Regions from separate parts of the Exiguobacterium sp. 17-1 genome, predicted to be linked through region 2. Evidence: predicted binding sites of a transcription regulator. Region 2 holds the regulator's gene; each other region holds the start of a gene.

Region 1 (10,230 bases), on a different contig from region 2:
TGCATTCAGTCCGGCGTTTAATCAATGCCACTCCAAGGCGTAACGCATGGCGTTTCCGCTCGAGTCGTTCCCCCGCGTCCGTGATGTTCTCGAGGTCGGCGACCGGTGCTAGTCCGATCGTTCGGCGGATCAATTCACATCCGGCAAAGCCAAGTGCGTCCTGTAAAATCGTGCTGAGGACATCGTCAACAAGCCCGTCCGCTGAACGGAACGGCTCCACCGCTTCCCGCTCCCACAATGCTTTGAACGTCGACGCAAAGGTCAGCCAAAATGTATCGATATCTTTCACCCGTCCATCCCGTAACTCGGCATAGTTCGGATACGCGGCAAAGCAGAGATGGGCGATGAATTGTCCGACATCAAAACCAAACGGTCCGTAAAAGGCAAACTCGGGATCGATGACTTTTGTTTCATCGGCTGAAGCAAAAATACTTCCGGTATGTAAGTCCCCGTGTAATAACGCGTCGCCCTTCGTGATGAACAGGGCTTCGAGTTTCGCGACTTCGCGTTTCAGCGCTGCATCCTGCCACAACTGAGCCACTTCCGATTCCAGCCCGTCTTCAACCGCATTCGTTTCCGCGTCATAAAACGGATCTGTAAAGATTAATTTTTCCGTGATATCACAGAGATCCGGATTGTAGTAGTTCCGCGCCACTTGTTTTTTTGCGACCGGTCCAAGTGCAAAATCCGACGTGTAAAACAGTGTTCGCGCCAAGTAAGAGCCGATATGTTCCGCAAGCAACGGATACTTCTCCCCTTCGAGCAAGCCGGTCCGGACAATCGTCAAGTGAGACAAATCCTCCATCACCGTAAATGCCTCTTCCTTACTCGCATGGTAGACGTGCGGGACGAACGGAACGGCGACTTTTGCAAATTCTTTTAAGGCGGACTGTTCAATCCAGGCCCGTTCAAGCGATAACGGCCAACTTTCGCCGACGACTTTCGCATACGGTAAAGCCTGTTTTAAAATCAATCGCTGATTCCCCGATTGAATCCGAAAGACAAGGTTTAAGTTCCCGTCCCCGATTTCCTCTGCCGTCACCGGTCCTTTGCCGATCAATCCGAGTGTCTGGACCCGTTCAATCGCGTCCTGTACTGTAAATGCTTGGTATCCCATTATGGTTTCCTCCTTGTTGATCACACGAAAAAACGCCTCTTTTCGTCAAAGAAAAGAGGCGCAGTAGAATACTCCGTCCTCTTATCTCTCAGACGAATGTCTGTTGGATGTAGCACCGTGCCGGATGGTCGGTTGCTGCGGCGTCTTCGGGCCAATTCCCTCTGCCAACTCACGATAAGAGTCATATGTAGTTGTCGTGTGGTTGATGTTGATTTGAATACTACGTGCGCGGTTGGTCGTCTGTCAATTCCAATTTTTAGTGAAACGTCTTAAAAAACGGAACCGTCTATAGAAGAAGTATTTTCAAAAAAATAAATTTTCAAAATATAGTTTGACAAGGGACCAATCTCGTGTAAAAATTGCAATTAGATTTCACAATTTCATCCAATTCTTATCAAGAGCAGACGGAGGGACGAGCCCTACGATGTCGCAGCAACCGACCATTTGGCACGGTGCTAATTCTTGCAGCTATCACGCTGACAGATAAGAGTCCACGCGCAATTTTTCATGGTCTCTTGTCATTGACGAGGGACCATTTTTGTATTTTTCAATAAGGGAGAGACGATTCATATGGCGTACATTACCGCAACGTACCAACTCGGCACGACCGATCAGTTGCCGAAACGAGCAGAACAAATCGCGCTCGGTCTGACGGTCGGTTCCTGGACCGATTTAAATCATTTGGAACAGCAGCAGCTGGAATCCTTCAAAGGACAGGTTGTTCATACCGAAGAACATGACGGCAAAGGTTACATCACGATCCGTTATCCGGAACACAACGTCTCACGCGACTTTTCCGCTATCTTAACGACGGTCTTCGGCAAACTGTCGCTCGACGGACAAATCAAGTTAACCGATCTACAGCTTCCCCCGTCGTTCACGAACGACTTCCCCGGTGCCAAATTCGGGATTGAAGGAATCCGTCAGTTGATTCAAGTCCATGACCGTCCCCTGTTGATGAGCATCTTTAAAGGGGTCATCGGACGAGACCTCGTCTTTTTACGGGAACAACTCGAAGCCCAGCTCGCGGGCGGCATCGATCTCGTCAAAGATGATGAGATATTGTACGACAATCCGTTGACGCCGGCACTCGACCGGGCACGGATTGGCCGGGAAGTCCTCGATGCCCATTATGAACGGACCGGCAAACGGGCGCTTTACGCGATTACGTTAAGCGGTCCCGTCTTCGGCTTGAAGGATCAAGCGAAACGTTTGATTGAAGCCGGCGCGACCGCCTTCCTGCTCAATACGTTTACATACGGACTCGACGTCCTGCGCGAGTTAGCGGCTGATTCGGACATTTCCGTTCCAATCTTCAATCATCCGGCCTTAAGCGGTGCCTTGATCGCAAGTCCCGAATACGGGATTGCGGCTCCTGTTCTGCTCGGAACGTTACCGCGACTGGCTGGTGCCGATTTGACGTTGTTCCCATCGCCGTACGGGAACGTGGCACTCGCCAAAGACTTGGCCCGCGGGATCGCCGTCGAAGCAACCCGGATCGGGGACACGAAGACAATTTTGCCGGTTCCGTCGGCCGGTATCCACCCCGGTCTCGTCGCCCAGCTCGTCCGTGATTTCGGTACCGACTCGGTCATCAATGCCGGAGGCGGCGTTCACGGTCATCCGCAAGGTGCCGCTGCCGGTGTCCTCGCATTCCGTCAGGCGCTCGACGCCGCACTGACCGGAGAATCGCTGACAAGTGCTGCGGTGCGGCAGGAAGAATTACGAATTGCCCTCGACGCTTGGGGAATCACGAAATGACAATCCGGATTTTATGTGACTTTGACGGGACCGTGACGGAACACGATAATATCATCGCCTTGATGAAGGAATTTGCCCCGCCGGCAGCGTTTGAACCGTTGAAAGAAGGTGTGCTCGACCGCTCGCTGTCGATTCAATCCGGGGTCGGACAGATGTTCCGGTTGCTCCCATCAGATCGAAAACAAGATTATGTTGATTTTTTGATTGATCGGGCTGTCATCCGTCCCGGCTTTGAGACCTTACTCGCTTTTGCTAAATTGAACGGAATCGACTTTGCCATCGTCAGCGGCGGGATCGACTTTTTTGTCGAACCGATTCTTGCCGATTTACTGACAGATGAAGCGATTTACTGTAACGGTAGTGACTTCAGTGAGGAGATAGTGCAGATTGAATGGCCGCATGCCTGTGACGCGGCCTGTACGAATCAATGCGGCTGTTGTAAAACGTCAATCGCCCGGAAGCTGAAGCAGGACGGTGACACGATCATCGCGATTGGTGACTCCGTGACGGATTTTGAACTGGCGAAACAGGCTGATCATGTCTACGCCCGTGATTATCTGATTACGCTATGCGAACAGCACGGTATTCCGTACACGCCGTTTGAAACGTTTTACGACATTGTGGATCATCTGCAGACAACGGGGGTGCATGCATGACATTTTTGAAACGATACGAAGAACTCCGCGCGATCAAGCAGGAGTTCGCTGCACGCGACTGGTTTCCCGGTACGAGCGGTAACCTCGCCATTCGGACGAACAGCAGTCCGACAGAATTTCTTGTGACGTCAAGCGGCAAAGATAAACGCCAGGACACGCCGGACGATTTCGTCCATGTTGACGCGACCGGTCAATTGATCGGCGAACAAAACGGACGTCCGTCTGCTGAGACCTTACTTCATGTCGAAGTGTTTAACCGGACGACGGCCGGCTGCTCGCTTCACGTCCATACGGTCGACAACAATGTCATTTCGGAACTCTACGGAGACCGTGGGGAAATCCGATTTACCGGTCAGGAAATCATCAAGGCACTTGGTCGCTGGGAAGAAGATGCGGAAGTCGTCGTGCCGATTATCCCGAACCATTCGGATATCCCGACTCTTGCTGCAGTGTTTGCCAAGCATGTAAAAACGCAAAGCGGCGCCGTCCTGATTCGAAATCACGGGATCACCGTCTGGGCACCGACTGCCTTTGAAGCGAAAAAACAGTTGGAAGCCTTTGAATTTTTGTTCAGCTACACGTTAAAACTACAAACGTGCCGACAGGCGATTCATTAAAAGGAGGAATTTAAAATGGCAACAGTACTTTTCCAAAAGACAAACGAACGGTATACGGATCAAAACGAGGTGTCTTCATTCCTTGCTTCACGCGGCGTGCTATATGAACAATGGGATGTGTCGAAGCTTCCCGCAGAACTGGTCGACACCTATACGTTGACGGATGCGGACAAACAAACGATTCTCGATACGTTCCAACCGGAAATCACCGATGTCTCGGAACGTCGCGGCTATCAAACGGCCGATATCATCTCACTGTCCGATGCAACACCGAACTTGGATGAACTGCTCGTCAACTTCCAAAAGGAGCATCACCATACGGATGACGAAGTCCGGTTCATCGTCAGCGGTCACGGTGTGTTTGCGATCCAGGATGACGAAGTCGGCTATTACAACATTGAACTGAACCCCGGAGATTTGATTTCCGTTCCCGTCAATACACGTCATTACTTCACGCTCCAGGACGATCGCAAAGTCGTTGCCGTCCGGATTTTCGTGACGACGGATGGTTGGGTGCCGATTTATGAAAAAGATCCGATTGAAACAACGAACTGAGGAACATCCTGAAGACAGACGGTCCGGACCATCCGGCTGTCTGTTTTTTTCTGCTCCATTCCTATCCTACAAACATACCGCTTGTTTTCGTTTCCTCCTATATAATGAAGAAAAGACTCATTTGAATGGAGGTCACGTGTATGATGATTCGTCCTGTCCAAGAAGCTGATTTACAAGACATCCTCGCCATCTATAACGAAGGCATCGAAGACCGGATCGCGACGCTTGAAACGGATACTAAGAAATTGTCCTTTATGGAGGATTGGTATCAGGAACGAACACCCCGCTATGCCGGGTTTGTGGCGTATGAAGGAACAACGATTCTTGGTTTCATCTCACTTGACCCCTACAACCCGCGCCCCGTCTATCAATCGGTCGGTGAATTATCGGTCTACATCACCCGGACCCACCGCGGACAAGGCATCGGTCGTCAGTTGTTACAGGTCATCGAAGAACACGCGATTACGCACGGATTCCATAAGTTAATCCTGTTTACGTTTCCGTTCAATAAGATCGGTCAAAAGCTCTACATCCGGTCCGGTTTCCGGATTGTCGGAACATTTAAGGAACAGGGCATGCTCAACGGGTATTATGTCGATGTCCTGGCGATGGAAAAGTTGCTTCCGAAAACGATCGACGATCAAATATGATTAACACGGCGGCTGAATGGGAAATGAACGAACAGTGAAACATTCCCAACCCGAAAGGAAGACTGCCCGTGGATATTCAACAGATTCGTAATGCAACACTCGTCGTCACTTATGCTAACCAAGTTTTTTTAATCGATCCGTTTCTCGGTGAAAAAGGAACTTTGCCGCCGTTTGGTCAAACGCCAAACGCCGTCTCGAATCCGCTCGTCGACTTACCGGTCGATGTCTCGACATTACTTGATCCCGATGCAATTTTTGTTACCCACCTCCATGCCGATCATTTTGACGAGACGGCAAAAAAAGTCTTACCGAAACAGATTCCTCTTTATGCTCAAAATGAGTCAGATGCGGCTACGATCCGCGAAGCCGGATTCACGAACGTCTCATCGTTTGAGAACGGATTGTCACTCGGCGATATCCGCGTTTCTCATACATCGGGTCAACACGGTGTTGGCGAAATCGGCCAACGGATGGGCACCGTTTCCGGTATCGTCTTGACGCATCCCGACGAACCGACACTCTATATCACCGGTGATACGATTTGGTGTGATGATGTCGCAACTGCAATCGAGCAGCATGCACCCGACATCATCGTCGTCAACAGTGGTGCGGCACAATTCTTGACCGGAGAACCGATTACGATGTCCCAGCGCGATTTACTCGCCGTTCATCAAGCAGCTGCTGAGTCGACAATCATCGTCTCGCATCTCGAATCCGTCAATCATTGTCTTCTGCGCCGTGATATGATTGCTGATTTCTTGGCTGCCCATCATTTATCCGCTCATTTCCTCATTCCGGATGACGGCGAAACTATTTCCTTCTAAACGAAACGAAGTCCACTATCCCGGTAGTACTCGGGATAGTGGACTTCGTTTTGTTGATCGTTAATCGTGACTTGGAATGATGAGTCCGAGTAACCGGGCAAACGTGATCGCCTGGCTTTCCGTAACCATGGCACCTGGTAAGAAACGCGGATCAATCGTGATTCCGGATAAATCGGCTTGCCGCAGATCCAGTCCTTTTAATGCCGTCTCGACCCATTGACTTTCCGACAAATCGACTTCATGCAGCCGGAAATCGGTTGGCTTCATTTCAAAGAAATGACTTTCCCGCATCGTCGTCTGCTCCACTGCGACGTGACGTAACGCCGTCCGAATCAGTTGGGCATAATTGGCCTGACAGTTTTTGATCGTTACATGATCGACCGTATTCGACTCAAAGTGAATTCCGGTCAGGCGACAATCCTCAAAGACGACCCGGTGAAAACGACTGTCCTGGAACTGACAGCCCGTCAAGTCACATTGTTCAAACCGGACGTTCTCAAACGAGGCCCGTTCAAAAACGAGGCCAGCGAACGAGATGTTCCGAAAACAGACTTGATTGACATCCAGCCGTTCTGTCAACTCGATTGGGAGTGTCTCTTTTTCGTAAAGTGTTTGATACAGATACGGGTCATCGATTTCGACATCCGCAAAGGTTTCCGGTGTCAATTGGTGCGGTAACTCGGGTAATTGAATGATTTGTTTTTTCACGTACTTCCCCTTCTTTCCTTCTACGTCACTTTTCTCTTTTTTAGTGTAGCAAAGATTGACTCTTTTTTTGGTTTTTTGATTTGAGACCGAAAGATTGACTCTTTTTTTGGTTTTTTGATTTGAGACCGACTGAGACCATGATATAGTCAAATCAAAAATAAGAACAAACGTTCTTTTATGTATCAAGGAGTGTTTCCGATGAACCCGACTATCTCTTTTCCCGATCGACGGATCTTTTGTGTCGACAGTGTTTCTTTTTATGCCAGTTGCGAATGTTGTTACCGAAACCTTCCTCCTTTGACGACGAAACTTGCTGTCGTATCAGACCTTCATCGGTCCGGATCCGTTGTTCTTGCGGCCAGTCCCGCCTTAAAACAACTTGGTATTAAGACAGCTAGTCGTCTTTATCAAATTGAACAGTTGCCTTATCGTGAACGGAAACAGATTGTGCTCGTCGAACCGCGGATGCTCGCATATATGAAAACATCAATCGAAGTACTGGATGTCTTGCATCAGTTTGCACCTCCCGACGCGATCCGGATCTATTCGATTGACGAAAACTTTATCGATATGACCGGAACGGAACGACTTTTCGGATCGGACACTGAAACGGCCCGGAAAATCCAGACGGCGATTTGGCATCAGACCGGCATTCCGGTCCGGATCGGGATTGGTCCGAACAATGTCATCGCAAAACTTGTCCTCGATTTACGGGGAAAACGCGAAGGCATTGCCCGATGCGGCTACGCCGATATTTCCCGGTTGCTGCACGATTTTCCGATTCGCAAAATGTGGGGCGTCGGACGGATGATGGAACAACACTTGTCAGTAATCGGCATCAACACCATTGGCGACCTTGCCGCAGCCCGGGTCGAAGATCTTCATGAACGGTTCGGAGTCCTTGGGGCAGAACTTTGGCACCATGCCTGGGGAATCGACAATTCTCCGACCATCATTGATCCGATGACCTTATTTCAGACTGCGCCGGATGCCAAAAGAACGATCGGACATGGGGTTACTTTAATGCGCGATTATTACCAGTACGAACAGATTCGTTTAGTTTTGGCCGAATTAGCAGGTGATGTCGCGGCACGAGTCCGTTTTTCTAATCAAGTCGGTTGGACGGTGCATCTCGGCGTTCGCTACTCCCGCCATGTCACCCGGGACGGCTTTTCGAAACAGCTCCGTCTGCCTTATCCGACAGCCGATGAACGGCTGTTGTTGCGTTACGTCCTCCAATTGTTCGAACCGAATTGGCTCGACGGTGAACCGGTCCGCTTTCTATCGGTCGCCCTCGGACAACTCACCCCGGATCAGGGAACACTTCAATTGTCCTTGTTTGAAGACAATACAAAGGTCTGGCGCAGAAAACGGTTATTAAAAGCCATCGACCATGTCAATTTACGTTACGGAAAAGGAACGATCCGGCTCGCTGTGTCCTTCCTCGATACAAGTGTCGCCAAACGCCGGCTCCGGTTCGTCGGCGGCCATCCCGGAGGTGAGCAGCATGACACGTTATCGTGACCGTGGAAACCTCAAATGGCTTCCCTTTTTGATGCCGGAACACATTCAACTGCTCAAAGCCTATTATCTCGAAAAACATCAAATCGACTTTCCTGCAATCGATGAACAATTGCAATATCCCTGGCAGTTCTTACTCGAACAGGCATTAATAGAAGGAACAGAGCTTGAAATCAAGTATTATAGTGAAAGAGGCTATGTCACGACATCCGGTTTCATCGAGCAGGTTCATCGTGAACGCGCCTATCTCGTGCTACGCGGATCATCATTGATTGAAATTCCATTCGGGCGAATCATTCGGATTGAAAACGGGTAGAAGAGACAGAAGCTGTTATGCCTCACGCACTTATCTTACGAATTGGGATTGAAAGAAGGAATGATCTGTATGATGGAATGGTTTACCGGACTTCCGGTCGTCGTGCAAGCCTTGCTTGCCGGCATGATGACTTGGGGATTAACGGCACTCGGAGCCGCACTTGTCTTCGTCTTTACAACGATTGAAAAACGGGTCATGAATATGATGCTCGGTTTTGCAGCCGGTGTTATGATTGCGGCTTCGTTTTGGTCATTGCTTGCTCCGGCAATTGAATTTACGGAAAAAGATGGCGGGATTGCCTGGTTGCCGGCCGCAATCGGCTTCCTGGCAGGCGGTTTCTTTGTCCGCCTTCTCGATTTTGTGACCCCTCACCTGCACTTATCCGCTCCACTCGAAACAGCCGAAGGTCCTTCGACCGGTCTGAAAAAGACGACATTGCTGTTTCTCGCGATTACGCTCCACAATATTCCGGAAGGACTCGCAATCGGGGTCGCTTTCGGTGCAGCCGCCTTGAACATGGACGGTGCGACCGTTGCCGGTGCATTGACACTCGCACTTGGGATCGGGATTCAAAACATGCCGGAAGGGGCAGCCTTGTCGATTCCGCTCCGTGGAGAAGGCATGTCACGCCAGCGTGCCTTTAACTACGGACAACTGTCTGCAATCGTTGAACCGATTGCTGCCATGGTCGGTGCTGCTGCCGTCTTCTTCATTCAGCCGCTCTTGCCGTATGCCTTGGCGTTTGCTGCCGGCGCGATGATTTTCGTCGTCGTCGAAGAATTGATTCCCGAATCGCAGGCTGAAAACGGCTCAGACTTGGCAACACTTGGTCTGATGGTCGGTTTCACGATCATGATGATTCTCGATGTGGCACTCGGATAATCCAGTATAGAATGGGACGACTCTAAAGTCAGTCTCTACAAAGAAAAGGGTGACAGATTATAATTCTGCCACCCTTTTCTCGTTTGAATTTAAATAAAAATCACTCTCTTCATGCTACTCCTACAGGAAAAAGCGCATTTTTACGCTGTTAGATACAAACAAAACCCGCTTTCCTGCCTGAATGAGGCGGGAAAACGGGTTTTGTGTCTCGCCTGAGGAGTGGGCATGAAAAGATGAGTGATTCCTATTTGAGTCAGCCCCATCCATTCTTATTTCCGTAAAATCCGCATTGCATTTAAGACAGCGAGGACTGTCACACCAACATCGGCAAAAACAGCTTCCCACATCGTCGCAACACCAAAGGCACCAAGCAATAAGAAAATCCCTTTGATACCTAATGCAAACGTAATGTTCTGATAGACGATCCGGCGTGTCGACCGGGCAATCCGAATCGCTTCGACCAGTTGTTTCGGTTCATCCGTCATCAGGACGACATCCGCTGCTTCAATCGCGACGTCACTTCCAAGTCCACCCATCGCAATCCCGACATCCGCCCGCGTCAATACGGGAGCATCATTAATTCCGTCCCCGACAAACGCGACCCGTCCCTTTGCTTGATCTAA
Region 2 (10,230 bases):
AACAATCATCCTCTCTCTTTTTCACAAATTCCTTCTCATTTTAGCATACCCAGAAATGTGATACAACTTTTCTAAATAGTATGTCACATTAAAATGAATGCGCTCTCTATTGCCGTTTTCTTGGCACTTTCGTGATACACATTACGAACTTTTTCTCAAAAAAAGCTACCCCACTCATCCCATTGAGTGACATAGCTTTTCCGATTATTGTTTGTTCCGTTCTTCTTCTTGTGCCTGCTTTAGTTTTTCAGGTGTTACGTCCGTTCCTTCTTCATCGACGATCTTGATACCCATCATCTGATTTTTGAATGAACCGCGGAATGCTTCGAGATAGGCCGTCCGTAATTCTTTTTGTTCCGTCGTTTCCGCATCGGTCAGCGGCTCGACTTTTGATTTATTGGCTAATTCATTAATCCGGTCTAATTGTTCTTGTGATAACATAGTATCCCTCTTTCTGTTGACTCAAAGTTGAGCATTCAATAGTAACCTTACTGTAAAAGACACCAAAAAAAAAAGCAAGTTTGATGCGCAGCTAAGGCATCAAACCTGCTTCCCTATTCGTACGTACTGACAACTTCTTTATATTCCAGATAACGCCGGTTGACGGTCGCTTTCGAAATGTCATGTCCCATCCCTCTTAATGTCACCGCAATGTCCGCAAATGTCAGTCCTAACTCACGTAACCGCACGATTTCTTCAATCGGGACTTCCTTCCGGCTCCGACCAGCATTTTCACCTTGGCGGTTCAGGTTTTGTTCGGGACGAAAACCATTTTCGACAGCCCGTCGCATACCGCGGGCAATCTTTGCATTATGCAGTTTCCGTTGATACTCTTCGACGAGCGATACGATTTCAAGCACCATCGCTTCGGCATCTGCCAATTTATACTCGCCATCCGATTCCATCGTCATCAGTTGAACCTGATGTTTTTGGAATGTATGTAAAATGGCGATTTTGGCATTCCCGCGCCCGATCCGTGTATCATCCGTCACAAGAACGGCGTCCACGGCTTGACGTGTGACGTAATCGAGAACGGACAACATCCCTTCCCGGTCAACGTCGTAACCACTTTCTTTTTCCGTGATGATCTCCACGACTTCAAATCCTTTTGTTGCAGCGAGTCCCGACAGTTCTGACCTTTGCCGCTCAAGCGAGCTGTCCTGTGCTTCTTTTTCCGTCGAGACGCGACAGTAGATTACTACTTTCATCGTACTTCACACCCCTGTTCGTTCATTGACAACTTTTACAGTTTGTCATTGTTGCGCGATTGGTACAACGATTTTGTTTTTCGAAATGACATGTGTCGTCTTTAATTCATTATTCTCAATCAACCATTCGACATATTCTTGGTCCGTCATTGAACCGTCGTTGTAGACTTCGGCGACTTGTTCGACTGTCGCATTTTGATCGACCGTAACAGAAGCCGTCAAGAGTTGATCGACCTTTTCGTCCGGTCGAGGCGTTAAGAGAAAAAGAATGAAAGCAAGGCTGAGCGTATAAAAAACAATGGAAAAGGCATGGGTACGAATCGTATGCATCATGATAAATCCCTCCAATTAAAAATGATTTAGAATAGATGTTCTCGGAACAATTGTTCGCATAACTCATCTTAAACCAAGAACCAGTGTTCGGTCAACACAAAATGTCGAACAATTGTTTGTACGCTCATTTGTTCTATGTTATAGTGATTTTAGAAACATGTATTCCTATAACCTTCAAAAACCAATCCGGAAAGAGGTGGCAATTCATATGCGGAAAATGTCGAAACGACAACAAGAAATCCTTGACTACATCGTTGCTCAAGTGAAACTGAAAGGGTATCCGCCTTCAGTTCGTGAAATCGGTGAAGCTGTTGGTCTTGCTTCAAGCTCAACGGTACACGGTCATTTGGATCGTCTAGAAAAACGCGGACTGATTCGCCGTGACCCAACTAAGCCACGTGCGATTGAGATATTGCTTGATAAACCTGATGAAGATCACGAAGCCATCGTGCATATTCCCGTCATCGGGAAAGTAACGGCTGGTCTTCCAATCACGGCCATCGAAAACATTGAGGAACACTTCCCACTTCCTGCACATTACGTCGGGAACGAAAATGTCTTCATGTTGACGATTGATGGTGAGTCCATGATCAACGCAGGTATTCTAGACGGTGACCGGGTCATCGTTCGTCAGCAAAACACAGCAGAGAATGGTGAAATCGTCGTTGCTATGACCGAAGATAGCGAAGCGACAGTCAAACGGTTCTTCTTAGAAGATCAACAAGTACGTCTCCAACCAGAAAATGACTCGATGGACCCGATGTATTTCGATAACGTCTCGATTCTTGGCAAGGTCATCGGCGTATATCGGACGATCCACTAAGCGAGGGACCAGCTCAGCTGGTCTTTTTTTATGCCTTCTGGAAATGTACATGATACAGTCAATACCGTTGCTTTAACCGGCTACGTTGCGTATTCGGTCGCAACGCAGCAGACGGATTGGCTTCCAACTGCTGTCGGCATCGCTGTCGGCACCCTTTGGCTTTCACCCGACCTCGATTTGAAGTCTGAACCTTACTATCGCCACGGACCGCTACGTGTCCTTTGGATGCCGTATGTCAAAATCATGCCCCACCGTTCCATCTGGTCGCATGGCTTGATCATCGGTGACCTCATTCGCCTGCTGTACAGCGCGGCTTTCGTGATTCCACTTTTATTTTTAGCGCTGTACCTGAAAATCATCGAGTCGAGTACGGTCGATTCCTGGTTTGCAGCCATGCCTGCTTTTATCACCGGCATCATGGTTGCCAGTACGATCCATATCGTTCTTGATCATTCCAGCAGTTTCTTTCGAACTAAAAAAAAGCGAAAAAAACGCCGCTGAAAACCCTTCGTTCATCACAAAAATGAACAAAGGGTTTTTGTTATCCATTTTTCATTTTTTTAAACATAAATTAAGGAAAATTTAATTTGAAGATTTGAATTATTTGTATTGAAAACGTTATCAATTAGATGTAGGTTTAAATGGAAAGGCCAATATTTGCTTTAATCCAAAGGGAGGGTTTTTGCATGAGTAACTTTATTAGTGAGCTGATTGGAACAATGATTCTGATTTTGCTCGGGGATGGGGTCGTTGCAGGGGTTGTCTTGAAAAAGACGAAATCTGAGAACAGCGGCTGGATCGTCATCACATTTGCTTGGGGTCTCGCCGTCATGACTGCAGTTTATATTGCAGCCGCCAGTGGTGCCCACCTTAATCCAGCGGTCACATTGTCGCTAGCGTTAAACTCTGATTTACCATGGGCAGATGTACCTGTCTACATCGCCGCTCAATTAATCGGAGCCTTTATCGGTGCGGTACTCGTTTGGCTTCATTACATGAAACATTTTGAAGCGACAGATGACCAAGCTGCAAAATTAGGTGTCTTTGCAACAGGACCAGCTATCCGCCATACCGGTTCAAACCTTGTTTCTGAAATCATCGGGACATTCGTCTTGGTCTTCGGAATCCTAGCATTTGGTGCCAACTCATTCGCTGACGGTCTAAACCCGTTAATCGTTGGTCTTCTTGTTGTCGTCATCGGTCTCTCGCTTGGTGGTACAACAGGGTATGCCATCAATCCGGCCCGTGACCTTGGACCGCGGATTGCCCATGCCATTTTACCAATCCCGGGAAAAGGTTCGTCAGATTGGGGTTATTCTTGGATCCCAGTCGTCGGTCCATTCATCGGTGGTGCGATTGCCGTTTTCCTTCATCAAATGCTGTTTTAATTGACGAAAAGACTTCAACTCACACTTCAAGGGGGACTTTACAATGGAAAACAAGTATATCTTAGCACTCGATCAAGGAACGACAAGTTCACGTGCCATTATCTTTGATCATGACGGTCAAATCGTGAACTCGGCACAACGGGAATTCAAACAATACTTCCCGCAACCAGGCTGGGTCGAGCATGATGCCAATGAAATTTGGGGATCGATCCTCGCTGTCATGGCAGATGCTCTCGGAACGGCTGATATCAAACCGAGCCAAATCGCAAGTATCGGAATTACGAACCAGCGTGAGACGACGGTCGTCTGGAACAAAGAAACAGGTAAACCGGTCTATCACGCGCTTGTCTGGCAATCGCGTCAAACATCTGGTATCTGTGATGAGCTGAATGCACAAGGTCTAAATCAAACATTCCGCGATAAAACAGGTCTCCTGATTGACGCCTACTTCTCAGGTACAAAAGTGAAGTGGATTTTAGATAACGTGGAAGGTGCACGTGAACAAGCCGAAAACGGTGAACTTCTCTTCGGAACCATCGACACATGGCTCGTCTGGAAGTTGTCTGGCGGCAAAACGCATATCACAGATTATACAAACGCTTCCCGGACATTGATGTACAACATTTACGAACAAAAATGGGATGATGAGTTGCTTGAAATCCTGACAGTTCCAAAATCCATGTTACCGGAAGTCCGTCAATCGAGTGAAGTCTATGACAACACTGTTCCGTATCACTTCTTCGGTTTTGAAGTTCCGATTGCCGGAATCGCCGGTGACCAGCAAGCAGCCCTCTTCGGTCAAACATGCTTCGAACCTGGTGAAGGAAAGAACACATACGGTACCGGTTGCTTCATGCTGATGAATACTGGTGAAAAAGCTGTTTCATCTAACCACGGTCTGTTGACGACAATCGCCTGGGGTGTCGACGGAAAAGTCGAATATGCGCTTGAAGGATCAATCTTTGTGGCCGGTTCTGCGATTCAGTGGTTACGCGACGGTTTACGGATGTTGAAAAATGCGAAAGACTCAGAAGGCTATGCCTTAAAAGTCGATTCGACAGAAGGCGTTTACGTCGTTCCTGCATTCGTCGGACTCGGTGCTCCTTACTGGGATAGCGACGTTCGTGGAGCCATCTTCGGTTTAACACGCGGAACGGACAAAGAACATTTCGTTCGCGCGACTCTCGAATCACTTGCTTATCAAACACGTGATGTCTTGACTGCAATGGAAAAAGATTCAGGAATCGAACTGAAAACGTTGCGCGTTGATGGTGGTGCGGTTTCAAACGATTTCTTGATGCAGTTCCAGTCAGACATCCTGGGCGTACCAGTCGATCGTCCAGAAATCAATGAAACAACTGCCCTCGGTGCTGCTTACCTTGCCGGTCTCGCAGTCGGTTACTGGAAAGATAAAGCAGAAATCAAAAAGCAATGGAAACTCAACCGTCAGTTCAAACCAGAGATGAAAGAAGACGATCGCGAACAGCGTTATGCTGGATGGCAAAAAGCGGTTGAAGCGACAATGGCATTTAAACCGAACAAAAAAGAAGTCAACGCCTGATTTCTTGACTGGTGTTCCCTCGCGGAATACCAGTTTTTTTGTTTTCACTAAAAAAACAGGCCCGCTTCCTGTACGGAAACGAACCTGTTAGTCAGACTATGTGCCTTAAGAAAATTCTGCCTTGACGCCGGATACAATATCATCCAGCGATTTTGATTGACCACTTAAGACTGCCGCTAAAAAAGCGCCCTCTACCAGTGGTGCTTCGACGAACTGAACATTCCGGTCCCCACTGTATAGTTCTAAGGCCAGTTCCGCATTCATCGTCGCCGATCCGATGTCGGTCAAAATCAAACCGTCATCCGTCAATTCATTCATCGTCTCTTCAATTCGAGATGCGTCGGTACCGATACTACCATCTGCAAGACCAGCTGCGAGTAACACCGGTGTATCTGGAGCCATCTCAGCCAATAGTTCTTTCAGTCCGGCTGCCAACTTCTCACTGTGGGATACTAAAATCAAATTAATCATGACATTTCCTCCGTAATGGCTCGAAGTAAAAGTGAACTCGATAAGGCACCTGGATCCTGAACATCTTTCGTCGCATCCCCGAAGTAAGAGGCCCGTCCTTTTGTCGCCACCCGTTCTTTTGTATCCGCCAATGCCTGATCCAGTGCTTGATTCAAATCACTCTCTTGTTCGAGCGCTTCGTAAAACGGTGTCCATACATCGACCATCGTTTTTTGTCCAAACTCTGACTTCCCGCGCATTTTGATGCCATCTGTCGCTTCTTTAAAAGCAGCTGCCAGTTCTGCACCCTCGACTTCTGTTTTTCCTTTAAACGCTCCGGCAAATTTAACGAACGCCGTACCGTAAAGCGGACCGGACGCCCCCCCAACGGTTTTAATCAACGTCATTCCGACTTGTTTTGATAAGACACCAAGATCTTCATATTCCTCTTGTGCTTCGAGTTCTTTTTGAACGGCTTGGAAGCCACGTGACATATTGATGCCGTGGTCCCCGTCACCAATTTCCCGGTCAAGATCTGTCAATTCATCTTTATGTTGTTCCAGCTCGGCAGCTGCTTTAAGCAATGCTTCACGGAATGCTGCAGTTGATAACTTCATCTGTGTGCACCTCTTTTAGTTAGAATCCGATCGCGTTCGTTTTTGCATCCAGGTAGCCGACCAGCTCATCGTCCACCGGAAGCAAGGTGATCGAGAAACCATGCATTTCAAGCGATGTCATATAATTGCCGACGAATGGTCGGACGATGTCATACCCTTTTGCCTGCAGTTGCTCCGCAACATACTTGTACGTGATGTACAATTCCGATTCAGGCGTTCCACCCATTCCGTTGACCATGACAGCTACTTTTTTATCAGTCACTTCCGCCGTCAGTCGATCGAGTAATTCCGTCACGATTGCTTCGACGGAGGCAATCGGTTTACGTTCCAGTCCTTTTTCACCATGAATCCCGATCCCGATTTCCATCTCATCCTCGTGGAGATCAAAGCCAGGTTTGCCGCTTTCCGGCATATAACATGGGGATAATGCCATTCCGATTGACCGGACACCAGCAATGACTTTTTCAGCGACTGCTTTGACTTCCGCTAATGATTTTCCTTCCGCTGCCGCAGCTCCGGCAATCTTGTGGACAAAAATCGTCCCGGCGACGCCTCGGCGGTCCTCTTCTTTTTTGATGGCAATATCATCCCGGACGATGACCGTCTCGACTTCAATGTCTTCCAGTTCCGCCAGTTCTTTCGCCATATCGAAGTTCATGACGTCACCGGAATAATTTTTGACGACGAGCAGAACTCCTTTCCCTCCGTCAGCTGCTTTGATTCCTTCAAGAACCATATCCGGTGTCGGTGAAGTGAAGACTTCGCCGCAAACGGCTGCTGCCAGCATCCCGTCCCCGATAAATCCGGCATGGGCCGGTTCGTGACCACTTCCGCCACCGGATACAAGTGCTACTTTTCCGTTAAGCGGTTCTTTTCGTTTGATGACATTGACTCCGTCGACTTTTGCATAAAGATCGGGATGTGCTAAAACGAGACCATCGACCATATCCGAGACAAACCGATTCGCATCTTGCATTAATTTATCCATCTTGAACGCTCCTTCGTCTAACGAATTTTTGCCGTACCACTTACTCTTTACCACCAATCGGGGCGACTTATGTCAAGGAAACATATGAAAATATTGACCACTTCGTTTCCAATCGGTTTTCGGAATGCTATGCTGATAACACACTAGATTGAGAGGAGTCCTGCCATATGACCAGCTCGTTTCAAGCAGGTGTCAAAGCCTGTCTTCCGACTGTCCTCGGTTATCTCGGTATCGGATTTTCCGCCGGTATCGTCGGACGCGCCGCCGGACTCAGTCCGCTTGAAATCGGATTGATGTCTATCCTGATTTATGCCGGAGCAGCCCAGTTCATCATTACCAGCCTCCTGCTGTTAAACAGTCCATTCTCTGCCATCATCATAACGACGTTCATCGTCAACTCCCGTCATTTATTGATGAGCATGACGCTCGCACCGCGTGTTACAAGCCGGCATCTCCTCGACCGGTTCGGGATCGGTGCTCTCTTGACGGATGAATCGTTTGCTGTCGCCATGAATACTTCCTTAAAACAACAGATCGATGCTAAATTCATGCACGGGTTGAATCTGACCGCCTACTTCAGTTGGATTGCTTCGACCGTCCTCGGTGCACTCGTCGGCAGTTGGTTTCCGGATCCGGAACGGTTCGGACTGGACTTTGCTTTGACGGCGATGTTTATCGGCTTGTTGTACTTGCAGCTTGAAAGTGAACGGTCACGTGTTGCCTTGAACGGAATTTTACTGGTACTCGTTTTCTTGTTGTTGTACATATCGATGCGCTACCTCTCACCGGAACTCGCTGTTTTGTTTGCGACGATGGTAGCCGCCAGCATAGGAGTAGTGATCTCACGATGGAAATCCGCTTAGAGCTTTTAATCCTGTTCGCCGCCTGTGGTCTTGTCACATTGATTCCACGGATTTTGCCGTTTTTGCTGATGCATGGATTGACGTTGCCCCGTCTGTTGACCGAGTGGTTGTCGTTCATCCCGATTTGCCTGCTCAGTGCTTTGTTTTTTCAGAACCTGCTGCTTGCTCAAAGCGATGATTATCCCACGCTGTCTTCTCTCCACCTCGCAGCATCGGTACCGACAGTCCTTGTCGCACTGATCAGCAAAAGTCTTTCCTTCACGGTCATCACCGGCGTCCTGTCGATGGCGCTGATCCGCTTTTTCCTGTAGGAGTAGACGCGAACGATACTTTTTAAACAAGACGAGGGCAGTGGATGAAACCCCACTGCCCTCATCTTTCTATAATTGAACATTCGTATCGATTTCCTTATTAAGCCGATACATCTGCATAATCTGGTGTCTGCTCAAACTCCTTTTTCGCAAATGGACAAAGCGGCAACAGCTTGATGTTTTCTTCACGTGCCCACTCGACAATCGCTTTGACCAGTTGTTCACCGATCTGTTGGTTCCGATGATTCGGATCGACATACGTATGATCAATGATCCACTTACCGCCTTTCGTATCACTGTACGTGATTTCCCCAACCACTTGATTGTCTTGATACGCTTCAATCTTTTGATCCGCTCGTTTAAATTCCATCAGGCTTCCCTCCGTTCATAAGATAAGGCACCGCTCGGACAACCATCGACGACCCGCATGACGTCTTCGACCGGCGCCCCGCCTGCTTCAATCCATGGACGTTTTTTGACATCAAAGACGGTCGGTAAACTCTTCACACAATGACCGGAATGCACGCAGACATCGGCATCAAAATAAACCGTGATGTCTTTTCCTTCATATGCCTTTTTCATTTGAAACGCCTCCTTACAAAGTAGATTAAGAGTGTCGTCTTGCTGTTTTATATCATATATACATACCCCTTTTTTAAGATGATTTGTACTTTCCTATACTTAAAATCTAAAGCTTTATTCAGTCATACGAGTTGCTCTTGTTTTAAAGAAGATAAATCAACTTCTAACCGCTGTTTGTAAATCCGCCCCTTAGGTAGTTGATCTTTTGGTGCATAAAATAATAAGCGAAATTCATTATTTAGAAACTGGACTATGAAGATATCATCAAATTGATCTAAAGTTCTTATATTCAATGAAATGAAACCAGATTTTTGAGCCGTTGTTTTTACACTAATCCTTCTTCCATTACTAATTACATCAAAACCGTGTTGGTTGGTCACATGAGCTAATTTCCCTTTCGTATGTATAGCACAAAAAAACTCTCCCAATCGACCTATTAAATGACGCAACTCTGTGGCTTTACAACCAAGAACGTTCATTTCAAATTTCAAAATATCCATATACTCTTCAAATAGTTGGGTTATGTAATTACCTTTAAGAAATTCCTGATTTTCTAATAATTCATTTATAGACAGTTGCTTTTTTCCGTCTGTCCATATCCCTACTACTTGATCATCGGGAGAATTTCGTGTTCGCGCATAAATTAATCCGTTATAATCAGCATTTTCGCCAATATATTTATACATTCCATAATTTAGATAAACAAATAAATGCTTATTAAAAGAAATTCCACGGTTTGAACGATTGTAACAATAGTCTGAAAGTATCACACTATCTTTATTTGTTCCATATTTGCGAAACAAGGCTTCTTTCATTTCACTCGGAGTTACAACTTCTTCTTTTTTATGTTTTAACATCTCTTTAAGCTGTTCATAAATAGAAATACGCTTAGTCATTGCAATCCCTCCCTAAAAAAATAAGGCTAAGAAAAGCAATACAAAAGCGTATTGACTATTCTTAGCCTGTTTTTCATTCATTTTTCATCATTTAGATTAGAACAAGACCATATACTGATCGCGTTCCCATTCCGTGACTTGCGTACGGAACATATCCCATTCGATTTCTTTCAACTCAACGAAGTGCTCTGCGATATGTTCGCCAAGTGC
Region 3 (10,230 bases), on a different contig from region 2:
TATAGTCATCTTGAGGATGATACTGATTATCAATTGCGATAGAAAAGGGTGGCGAAAACAATGGAGATTATTTTAATGGCTGGTGTAACCGTCTTACTTGGTGGCGGTGCCACGTTCCTGACACACGTAGTGAAAACGGAACGCCGTCATGTATCGGCAAACACAAAAACACATGTAGAACGTGCGACATATCCATCGTTGCGCCTTGTAAAATAATTAGTTCTAATGTACGCCGCTCTTTTCTTCAGAAAAGAGCGTTTTTTTGTATAATTTTAGATTCTCCCATAATTCTGCGGAAATCCTTTGTTACACTGAAAAAAAGAACTTAAGCAGGAGTGATGATGATGCATACGATTTATTTAGTTGACGATGAGGTGAACTTGAACCGCGTCTTGGTCAAGTATTTGGAGCAGGAAGGTTGGCAAGTAAAATCGTTTACATCAGGGGAAGCGGCAGCATCTGCCATCATTGAAAAACCTGATTTGTGGATACTTGACATCATGTTGCCGGATTTGGACGGTTTTCAGTTGATCAAACGGATTAAAGCGCACGACGAAACGACACCGGTCATCTTTATTTCGGCCCGGGATGAAGACATTGATAAAATCATTGGACTGGAGATGGGATCGGACGATTACATCGCTAAACCGTTTTTGCCGCGGGAACTGGTTATTCGTGTAAAGAAAATTTTAGCACGTGCGTATGCGACGCCTAAAACCGGTCTTATCCGGTACGGAGACTACACGATTTATCCGGAAAAGCGAGTTATTGAAGAAAATGGTCAAGAGATTGATTTGACCTCAAAAGAATATGATTTATTGATTCTGTTTGCCACACAAATCGGAACACCGATGTCCCGGGAACAAATTTTAGTGAGCGTATGGGGCGACGATTATTTCGGATCAGACCGTGTCGTCGATGACTTGGTGCGGCGAGTCCGGAAAAAGTTATCAAAGCTTGAGCTCGAGACGATTTATGGGATCGGATACCGTCTGGTGGCTGCATGAAAAATCGGAGTCTGGGTTTTCAAATCTGGGCGATGTTCCTGTTGGTCATTGCAACACTCTCCATTGTCATATTAGTCGTCATGCGGTCGTCGATTGGTAACTTCATCGATGAGCAGGTCTATGCGACGCTAGAAAACAGTGAAGTCTTTTTTTCGGAAGATGCCTCTGTCATCGAGATGTTACAAGACAATCCGATTGAATTCGATCGACGGAAACAGGAGTCACGCTCGGTCAATGTCTTATTGTTATCGAAAAATGGAAAGTTGTATTATGGCGGAGCACCGCAACAGCTGGTCAATCAAATGTATCGTGATGCCATTGATCAAGAAAAAGAAATGCAAAAATACACGACTCGTCTGGATAAAGAAGATGTCTATTACAGTATTTTAAAGATGGAGATTAAAGGGGAAACCTATTACCGTGTTTCGTACGTCTGGGATGCCTATCGTCAGGAACTGATCACCCAGCTGTTTTCAAAGATTGGTTGGGTTGTTGCGATTGTCAGTATCTTGACTTTGTTCATTGCCTTTTGGCTCGCAAGACGACTGACCCATCCCTTAATCGAGATTGAGCGGGCGGTCGGTAAGATTGCGGCCCAGAAGTGGGATACACCACTACCTCTAGACAGAGGCGATGAAATTGGACGATTGGCCCGGTCAGTCGATGCGATGCGAATGGATTTAGAAAAACAGGATAAAGCGCAAAAATCCTTACTTCAAAATATCTCACATGATTTGAAAACACCGATCATGGTCATTCGTAGTTACGCCCAGTCGATTTCGGATGGAATTTATCCGGATGGTGATTTGACAGGTTCTGTTTCCGTCATCGAAGAAGAAGCGGAACGATTGGAGAAAAAAGTCGCAGCTTTGTTGTATGTAACGAAACTTGATTATTTTGAACTGGATCGTTCAACATGGGATCATGTGGATTTGGACCGGATGGTTCACTTGCTTCAAAAACGGTTTGTTGGCACGAAAGCATTGACGTGGAAAATTTCCGGCGAAGCGGGTATCGTGTTAGGTGAAGGGGAACAGTTACGTGTAGCATTGGAAAATGTATTGGATAATGCGATTCGTTATGCGGAGTCTACGATTGAGATTCGTCTGTCCGGTACAAGGCAGTCTGCGACAGTCGAAATCCTGAATGACGGTCCGCCGTTAGAAACGTCCTCTCCGCTGTTCCATCAATTTTCGCGTGGAAAAGAAGGCAAGTTTGGTCTTGGGTTATACATTGTTAAACGGATTGTCGAACGGCATGAAGGAGAAGTGACAATTGATAATCTGATTGCGGGAAATGAAGAAAATAAAGTTTGCGTAAAATTTAATTTTCCAAGGCATTTTGAGGAAGAAACAGCCGGAAAAAAATAAGATCTTAAAAAACGAGATAGCCATATCTCGTTTTTTATTTTGGGAAATAACGAGGTCCTTCAGACGAAGTCGTTCTGAATTTGATATAACCATACTAATACAAGAAGGGAGAAATCAGGATGCGACATAAAATTACGGAAGAAACATTAGCCCTTGTACCAAAATATGGTCCATACGGTGAACCACAAACTTTACTTATTCAGGAACAGTCAGAAATCGTGTTAGAAGGCCATCCGATCAAGTTGATTGAAGAATCTTGCTTGTATTTTGGATCCTCGATGCGCGGAAGAATTGAAGCGGCTCGACATATCCTGGGACCGAACCGAAAGACACCGGTTTTAATTGATTGGAAGGCCCAAACGATTTTCTTCCCGACGACTGCGAAGGAGAAGGCAGAATGTATTTGGATTAATTTTAAGCAGATGAAAACCGTTCAAAAAAAGGGTGATACCGTTCAAGTGGAATTTCAAACAGGACAACGGATTGATACGGATGCCTCGGCTTATAGCATCGAACGGCAACGGATCAAAACACTGGAATTGGCTTACGAAATGCAACGGAGATTTCAAGAAGAACGGCCGATGACGTTTAATAAAGCACGATAAGTGGAACAATCTAACAGGAATCACTACTTAATGCAGCGAATAGACAGTAAAGTGCGAGAGAGAGAATTAAAGGGAGGTGAAGCGGTCGAAAGGCCGCTACACGATGAATGAATCATATGAATGGTTAAACCGTAGAAAATTACAACCTGGATTTGGTGTGAACGGTGGACGTCGTTTTATCAGTTCACGTATCGTTCGTCCGGAAAATACGCCGGGGAAACGAGTCAAAGGTGTCAAGCGCGCCCGTCAACTTGTTGTCGACGAGTCAGGTAATCGACGTTGGGTGACGAAACGAATCGTCGTAACGGATGCCGCAAAACACATGACAATCAACCGTCGTGCATCGGTTGCTCAGAAAGAGGTCACGGAATCTCGTTTGGAGCAAGTGAAACAAAAATTGACGTCGAAAAAAGTGCTATTACCTGTACTAGCAGCAACAGGTTTGGCAGTTGCCGGTGGAGTATTGGCCTACGTCATGCGTCGGAAAAAACGAAATACAAAAGAACAGCTATAATCTAAAGCAGATGACGAATCGTCTGGATACAGTAAAAGCCGTGCTCTCCCCATGAATGAGGGTAGCACGGCTTTTATGTGATGAAGACTGCAGTTTCTTATAAAAAACGTTTACGAATCGATGTCGCAAGAGCCTTTTCAGAAATTTCTTCTAGTTCTTTTTGGTTGGTTGGATCGAAACTGTCATTATAGAATCGACCAACGAATTCGACTCGATCATAATCGAGTTCTTTGAAAATCAAATGTTTATGATCATCGTAGAAGACAACCCGGTAATAATCAGATCCACGTTCAAGCGTCACAAGTGCCCGAATATGTTCTAAACGTTTTTGTTCATCTGACTTTTCTTCTTCAACAGGTTCTTCTGTCGTTTTAGCTGCTTCAGCCTGTTCGAGTGCGCTTTTTACCAATTCACTCTTTTTATCTTGTTCTTCAGTCATAGTTATCGCCTCCAATTCTTATTTTACATTGAAATGTACCGATGAGAAAGAAAAATCCCTCATCCGTTCTGATGAGCATCACAAATTCGAAGAACATTGAAGGCACCGATTCGTAAGCGTTCGATTAAACGCGTCGCTGCCTCTGCATTCTCGATAGTGTCCTCGATGGTCAGTGTCATCAATTCAATCCATCGGATAGCATGTATTTCTTTGATGGGCAAAAGACGGTGAATCATGGCCAGATTCATCCGTTCATCATACACATCATATTGTTTTGGACCACCTGTAAGTTGAATCAAAAATCGGACTTGAGCTCGTTCGACACGTTGGCGGTCCGGTGGGAATAACGGACGGAGAACATCATCTGTATACACACGATTGTAGAATCGTGTGACAAGCTGTTCGAGTACGTCTTTTTGACCAAGGTCTTCGTAGAGCATGACTGTCCCTCTTTCCGTTCAAATCTGATGAAGACACCTATTATCTCAATCTTTACCCACTTTTTGCAACTCCACACGAATCAATCGACATATCATCTAAACTGGACAGGAAGAGGAAGGAAAGAAAAATGTATTTTTGATTTAAAACGGACGTTTGTTCGTACTTATGAGATAATGATACATATGATAACGTCTAGGAGGAGAGGTCCTGTCTGTTATTTTCAGCACTCATTTCATATGAGAGGACAAAAGCGGCATAAAGCTCCTCGATATTAATTAAAGGAGGTGAAGGTCGGCCCACCTGATGTTACAACCACAGGTGTCCGCTGATCTGACACAATGAATTACATGCATTTAGGTCGTGCCGGTACAGGCAAGACCACAACATTAATTGAGCAGGTAATTGACCGGTTAGCTGAGCAACCGCTTGGTCCATCCATCTATTTCATCGTACCGGATCAGATGTCTTTTGAGATGGAACGACGTATCGCGACGGATCCACGGCTGTCGGGTCTTGTCCGGATGGAAGTCATGAGTTTACGCCGGTTTGCTTTCCATATCATCCGGGATCATGGAAACCAGGCGATTCCCTTTTTAGACGAGACCGGGACACAGTTATTACTGCGTCAAGTTGTTGAAGAAGCGGAAGAAGAATTGAAGATTTTTAAACGGACAAAAAATATGCCCGGTTTTTATAAAGGATTGGACGAATTGATTGCCTCGTTTAAACGATCTTTAGTCAACCCGGATATGTTGCGTCAAATCAGCAGTGCATCTCCCGAACGCTCACCGAAATTAAATGATTTAGCACTGATTTACGAGCGCTTTACTGAACGAATCTCAAATAAGGCACTTCATGCGGACGATTATTTCACGACATTGATTGAGCTGTTACCGAAAGCTGATTTAAGTGATGTTGCGGTCTTCGTTGATGGCTTTTATGAATTTTCATTGCAGGAACAACAGGTCTTACTGCGATTGATGGAATTGACGAAAGAGATGCACCTTAGCTTTACACTGGATGTCGAAGACGTCTATACGAAACAGTCTGAGTTTGGTGTGTCACAACGCTGCTATATGCAGTTGATCGAACAGATGAAAGAACGACAGATTGCGCATGAAGACATTTATTATGAACAGACCGTTAAATTTCAGACGACAGGATTACAGATGCTTGAACAAGCGTTACTGTCACCCGGATACCCGGCGACGGATGACGAAGTGAACGGGTTGACGCTTTCTGCCGCAGTTAATCGTCAAGTTGAGACGGAAGCTGCTGTCAGAAAGGCGATTCAACTTGTACGTCATGAAGGATATCGTTTCAAGGACATCGCGTTTCTTGTCCGCCACCTGGAACCGTACGCCGATCATTTGGAACGTGCTTTTCAACTGTATGACATTCCGTACTTCCTGGATCAACGGGAATCGATGGTCCATCATCCGATTGTCGAATTAGTCCATGCCGTCCTTGAAATCGTCATGACGGGATACCGGGAAGAATCTGTTTTTCGTCTGCTGAAAACAGAGCTGATTCCACTTCCGGCAGAGGATTCACGATTAGCACTTGATCGTCTGGAAACATTTGTCCTGGAGCGGGGAATCAAAGGTTCGATGTGGAAAAAACCTTGGCAATTGAAACGGCGTCTAGCTGATGAAATCAGTTTAACGGATGCTGAGTTACAAGAAGAACAGGAACTGAACGAATGGCGTCAATTCCTGGTCGAAGCAATCGAACCACTGGAGAAGCGATTTAAAGTCTCTAAGACGATGAGTGAATACACACGGGCGTTATACCGTTTCTTGGAAGAACATCACTTGACAGACCGGTTAACAGTTTGGAAGCAACAAGCACTTGAAGTCAATGAACTCAACCAAGCACGAGAACATGACCAGGTGTACGAAGCGGTACTGCATCTCTTTGAACAGTTGGAAGCTGCTGCACCGGAAGCTACATTGACGACAGAACTATTCGTCCAGATGGTCGAGACAGGACTTGAAAGTCTCCGCTTCTCCCTGGTCCCGCCTTCGCTCGATCAAGTGATTGCGACGGATTACGTCCGGGGACGTTTACAACAGGTGAAAGTGGTCTTTTTACTCGGGGCCAATGACGGATTGATTCCACTCGTAGAAGATCAGTCTAAATTGCTGTCAGAGGGAGATCATGACTTCCTCCACGATCAAGGCATTCCGGTAGGTAAAGCATCTCTGGACGTATTTGACGACGAATTGTATTACCTCTATCAAGGGGTGACGGCGCCAAGTGAATCTTTGCATATCAGTTATGCGCTTGTTGACGAGGATGGAAAAGCACTTCAGCCGGCATCGATCGTTAAGCAGATCAAACATCAACTGCTGCAAGATCGTCCGGTAAAAACATATTTTGCAGAAGCCGGGGATCATGCGCCTGATGATCAACTTCAGTTCGTGACGAGTCCAGAACGGGCGGCAGCGGCAGCGGCAATCGAATTGAGACGACTGCAACGTCGTTATCCGATTCAACAATCTTGGTTTGATGTGTACAATCGTTTGCTCGAAAACGGTCGGGGCCGCGAACGAATGGCGCTGTTCTCCAATGCTTTGTTTTATCAAAATCACGCAGAACCGCTGCCGGATGATCTGGCTCGTAATCTGTATGGTGACACCATCAAAGCTAGCGTCTCCCGGTTCGAGACCTACAATGCATGTTCCTATAAACACTTTGCCCGGTATGGATTGCGGTTGAAAGAACGGAAATTATATAAATTCGAAGCGCCGGACATCGGGAACCTGTTCCACGGGGCACTCAATGATTTGTCGGTGAACATCAAAGCTTCAGGAAAACGCTGGCGTGAACTGGATGACCAATCGTGTAGTGATTTCGCGAAAGAAGCTGTCGAGAAGGTGACACCGGAAATTCAAAATGCGATTTTGATGAGTTCGAACCGTTTTGGATACATCAAGAAAAAATTAACGGACGTCGTCGAACAAACCGCAAAAATGCTCGTCAAACAAGCGGAACGCTCTGAGTTCGAACCTGATTTATTTGAAATCAGTTTTGGTAACGCCATGTTTCCGCCACTTCGATTCACATTACCGGATGGTACCGAAATTGAATTCACCGGTCGAATTGACCGGGTGGATCAGGCGACGATTGGCGATCAACTATACGTCCGGGTTATAGATTATAAATCGAGTGCCAAAGAGTTGGATTTTGCAGAAATCTATTATGGTTTGGCGATTCAAATGCTGTTGTATCTAAAAACAGTCGTTGAACAGTCGGAAGTTCTATTTAATCAGCAGGCAAAACCGGCCGGAGCCCTGTATTTCCACGTCAAAAACCCAATGATGCGTGGAGATTTGTCGGCGGATGAAATCGAACGGAACCGGTTATTGCTCGAATCGTATCAAATGCAAGGCGTCATCGTTGAAAATGATGAAGTATTACGGGCAATGGATCAGATTGCGTACGATGAACGTAAAAAGTCACCGCTCGTTAAAGTGACGTTTACGAAAACCGGTCTTCATAAGTCCCATACGAAAGGTGTCGTCAAAGAAGAAGAGTTGACGGCTCTGATGGACCACGCCTGGGATGAATTGAAGACGAGTAGTCAATCGATGTATGCAGGGGATATTGCGATTGATCCGTTTGATTATCAAGAACGGACCCCCTGTACATTTTGTGAGTACCGTTCCGTCTGTCAGTTTGATCAATCTCTCGGAAACGACTACCGGCAATTAAATCCATTGTCGGAAAAAGAAGTCTTGGAACGGTTGAAGGAGGAGACGGAATGAGTGTGCAGTGGACGGGTGAACAACAACGGGCAATCGATGCAAGGGGTGGACATATTTTAGTGTCCGCCGCCGCCGGTTCAGGGAAAACAGCAGTCTTAGTGGAACGGCTGACGCAACGTGTCATTGATCAGGAAGATCCGTTGACAGCCGACCGGATTCTTGTCGCGACGTTTACGAACGCAGCAGCTAAAGAGATGAAGACACGTGTCATCGAGGCAATCGAAGCGAAAATTAAAGACGCTCCAGATGATCTTTATTTAAAAAAACAACGGCAAATGATGAACCGGGCGCAAATCACGACGATCCATTCTTTTTGTTTATCGATTTTACGAGAAAACTATTATCGGATTGGTCTTGATCCCGCGTTTCGCATTGCGGAAGAAGCCGAGCTGTTGTTACTGCAGGATGATGTCTTGGAAGAAGTGTTTGAGAACTTTTATGGTTTGGCAGATCCGGCGTTTTATGAATTGATTGATAGTTATACGTCGGACCGGGACGATCAAGCGATGTTGACGTTAATCTCGAACTTATATCGATTTTCTCGTTCGCTCCCGGATCCGGAGGCATTTTATGACCATTTGATCGCGCAGTATGATCAACCGATCGATCCGGATGAATCCAGTTTGCTGACACGATTATTTGAACTCGAATGGGAACGTGTCGCACCGGTCATCAATCGGTATATGGAATTATCGTATCGTCTGCGACAAGCCGGATACGACGAGGTGGCGGACATGTTGGTGCAGGACGTCGCACCGATCCGGCGGATTAATCCGGAACAGGACCGCTGGACGACCGTCGCCCTTGCTTTTCAGGCCGTCGAATTCGGGCGTTGGAAAGGAATCCGCGGAGACGAGGAAATGAAGAAATTCCAGACCGAACGGACACGTCTTGTCAGTGACCTCAAAAAGATGCGTGATTTGTTTGTTGAGAAGGACGGGGTAGATTACCTGGAAGATTTACGTTCGCAACTGGGACATGTCCAGATGATTGTCACGCTCGTTCGAAGTTTCTCGGCAGCCTATCTTGAAGCGAAGCAGCAGCGGGGCATCGTTGATTTTTCCGATCTTGAGCATTTTGCATTAGCCATCTTGGAACAGGACGGAGAGGCAACGGACGTCGCTCGATTGCTACAAGAACGTTTCATCGAAGTTTTAGTGGATGAATATCAGGATACAAACGAAGTGCAGGAACGGATTCTGCGGCTTGTCTCGAAATCAGATGAAGCGACAGGAAATCTGTTTATGGTTGGTGACGTGAAACAATCGATTTATAAATTCCGTCATGCCGAGCCCGGATTATTTTTGAATAAGTTTAAACGATTCCAACAAACAGAAGTCGGGACACGAATTGATTTGACGAAAAATTTCCGAAGCCGTTTAGAGGTCTTGGATGGAACCAATCATATTTTCCGTCAAGTCATGGACGAAGCCGTCGGAGAAATTGATTATGACGAAGCAGCTTATCTGCGGCTAGGGAACCTCGGGTACGTCGAATCAACCCAAGTCGATCCTGAATTGCTGTTAGTGGACCAGACAGACACGAATAAAGAAGAATTGGAAGCTCAAGTCATAGCGACACGTATCATCGAGATGGTGAACGATGAAAATCCGTATCTCGTATTTGATGCAAAACAAAAACGATTCCGTAAATGTGAATACCGTGATATCGTCGTTCTCGTACGTTCGAGAGGAAAACGGGTCCAGGCACTCGTCGATGTCTTTGAACAATATGAACTTCCTGTCTATGCGGATACGACGGGCGGCTATTTTCAAGCAACCGAGATTCAAATCATGATGGCGCTCTTGAAGACGATTGATAATCCATTGCAGGATATCCCGTTTGCCAGTGTCTTGCGGTCACCGATTTTTGGATTGACGGATCGGGATTTAGGACGGATTCGTGCTAAATCAAAAGACGGATCGTTCTACGAAGCAGCTACTCTTGTGGCGAAAGAACAGACCCCGCTCGGTTTGCGTGTCGACGAAGCGCTTAATCAGTTGCAAAACTGGCGCACGGAAGCTCGAGGGAAATCGCTTGCGAGCTTGATCCGTTCCTTGTTTGATCAAACCGGTTACTTTGAA

The links. The regulator LexA, encoded in region 2, represses DNA repair genes until DNA is damaged. The targets are predictions, from matches to a motif close to CGAACATATGTTCG.
Positions count from the first base shown of each region.
Region 1: MUN34_RS12495 (Y-family DNA polymerase) is a predicted target of LexA. The motif match lies at 7,049-7,062, and genes of this name have one in related genera.
Region 3: addB (helicase-exonuclease AddAB subunit AddB) is a predicted target of LexA. The motif match lies at 4,523-4,536, and genes of this name have one in related genera.

Region 1 is NZ_JALIGJ010000004.1:290,244-300,473, reverse strand. It holds gene mtnK (S-methyl-5-thioribose kinase) at 1-1,117, opposite strand, end outside; SAM riboswitch class I at 1,196-1,298, opposite strand; SAM riboswitch class I at 1,506-1,607, shown strand; gene MUN34_RS12530 (2,3-diketo-5-methylthiopentyl-1-phosphate enolase) at 1,688-2,878, shown strand; gene MUN34_RS12525 (2-hydroxy-3-keto-5-methylthiopentenyl-1-phosphate phosphatase) at 2,875-3,534, shown strand; gene MUN34_RS12520 (methylthioribulose 1-phosphate dehydratase) at 3,531-4,151, shown strand; gene MUN34_RS12515 (1,2-dihydroxy-3-keto-5-methylthiopentene dioxygenase) at 4,167-4,706, shown strand; gene MUN34_RS12510 (arsinothricin resistance N-acetyltransferase ArsN1 family A) at 4,847-5,356, shown strand; gene MUN34_RS12505 (MBL fold metallo-hydrolase) at 5,425-6,180, shown strand; gene MUN34_RS12500 (pentapeptide repeat-containing protein) at 6,241-6,888, opposite strand; gene MUN34_RS12495 (Y-family DNA polymerase) at 7,087-8,412, shown strand; gene MUN34_RS12490 (YolD-like family protein) at 8,396-8,725, shown strand; gene MUN34_RS12485 (ZIP family metal transporter) at 8,795-9,607, shown strand; gene MUN34_RS12480 (heavy metal translocating P-type ATPase) at 9,877-10,230, opposite strand, start outside.
Region 2 is NZ_JALIGJ010000002.1:573,607-583,836, forward strand. It holds gene tkt (transketolase) at 1-9, opposite strand, end outside; gene MUN34_RS08745 (DUF896 domain-containing protein) at 205-441, opposite strand; gene MUN34_RS08750 (YneB family resolvase-like protein) at 555-1,208, opposite strand; gene yneA (cell division suppressor protein YneA) at 1,254-1,541, opposite strand; gene lexA (transcriptional repressor LexA) at 1,750-2,364, shown strand; gene MUN34_RS08765 (metal-binding protein) at 2,395-2,865, shown strand; gene MUN34_RS08770 (MIP/aquaporin family protein) at 3,051-3,752, shown strand; gene glpK (glycerol kinase GlpK) at 3,796-5,313, shown strand; gene dhaM (dihydroxyacetone kinase phosphoryl donor subunit DhaM) at 5,419-5,784, opposite strand; gene dhaL (dihydroxyacetone kinase subunit DhaL) at 5,781-6,380, opposite strand; gene dhaK (dihydroxyacetone kinase subunit DhaK) at 6,400-7,368, opposite strand; gene MUN34_RS08795 (AzlC family ABC transporter permease) at 7,536-8,231, shown strand; gene MUN34_RS08800 (AzlD domain-containing protein) at 8,216-8,542, shown strand; gene MUN34_RS08805 (GNAT family N-acetyltransferase) at 8,643-8,912, opposite strand; gene MUN34_RS08810 ((4Fe-4S)-binding protein) at 8,912-9,124, opposite strand; gene MUN34_RS08815 (DUF7225 domain-containing protein) at 9,247-10,008, opposite strand; gene glnA (type I glutamate--ammonia ligase) at 10,117-10,230, opposite strand, start outside.
Region 3 is NZ_JALIGJ010000003.1:184,396-194,625, reverse strand. It holds gene MUN34_RS10615 (hypothetical protein) at 61-216, shown strand; gene MUN34_RS10610 (response regulator transcription factor) at 342-1,007, shown strand; gene MUN34_RS10605 (HAMP domain-containing sensor histidine kinase) at 1,004-2,377, shown strand; gene MUN34_RS10600 (competence protein ComK) at 2,497-2,982, shown strand; gene MUN34_RS10595 (hypothetical protein) at 3,086-3,496, shown strand; gene MUN34_RS10590 (hypothetical protein) at 3,594-3,935, opposite strand; gene MUN34_RS10585 (truncated hemoglobin) at 3,995-4,375, opposite strand; gene addB (helicase-exonuclease AddAB subunit AddB) at 4,715-8,146, shown strand; gene addA (helicase-exonuclease AddAB subunit AddA) at 8,143-10,230, shown strand, end outside.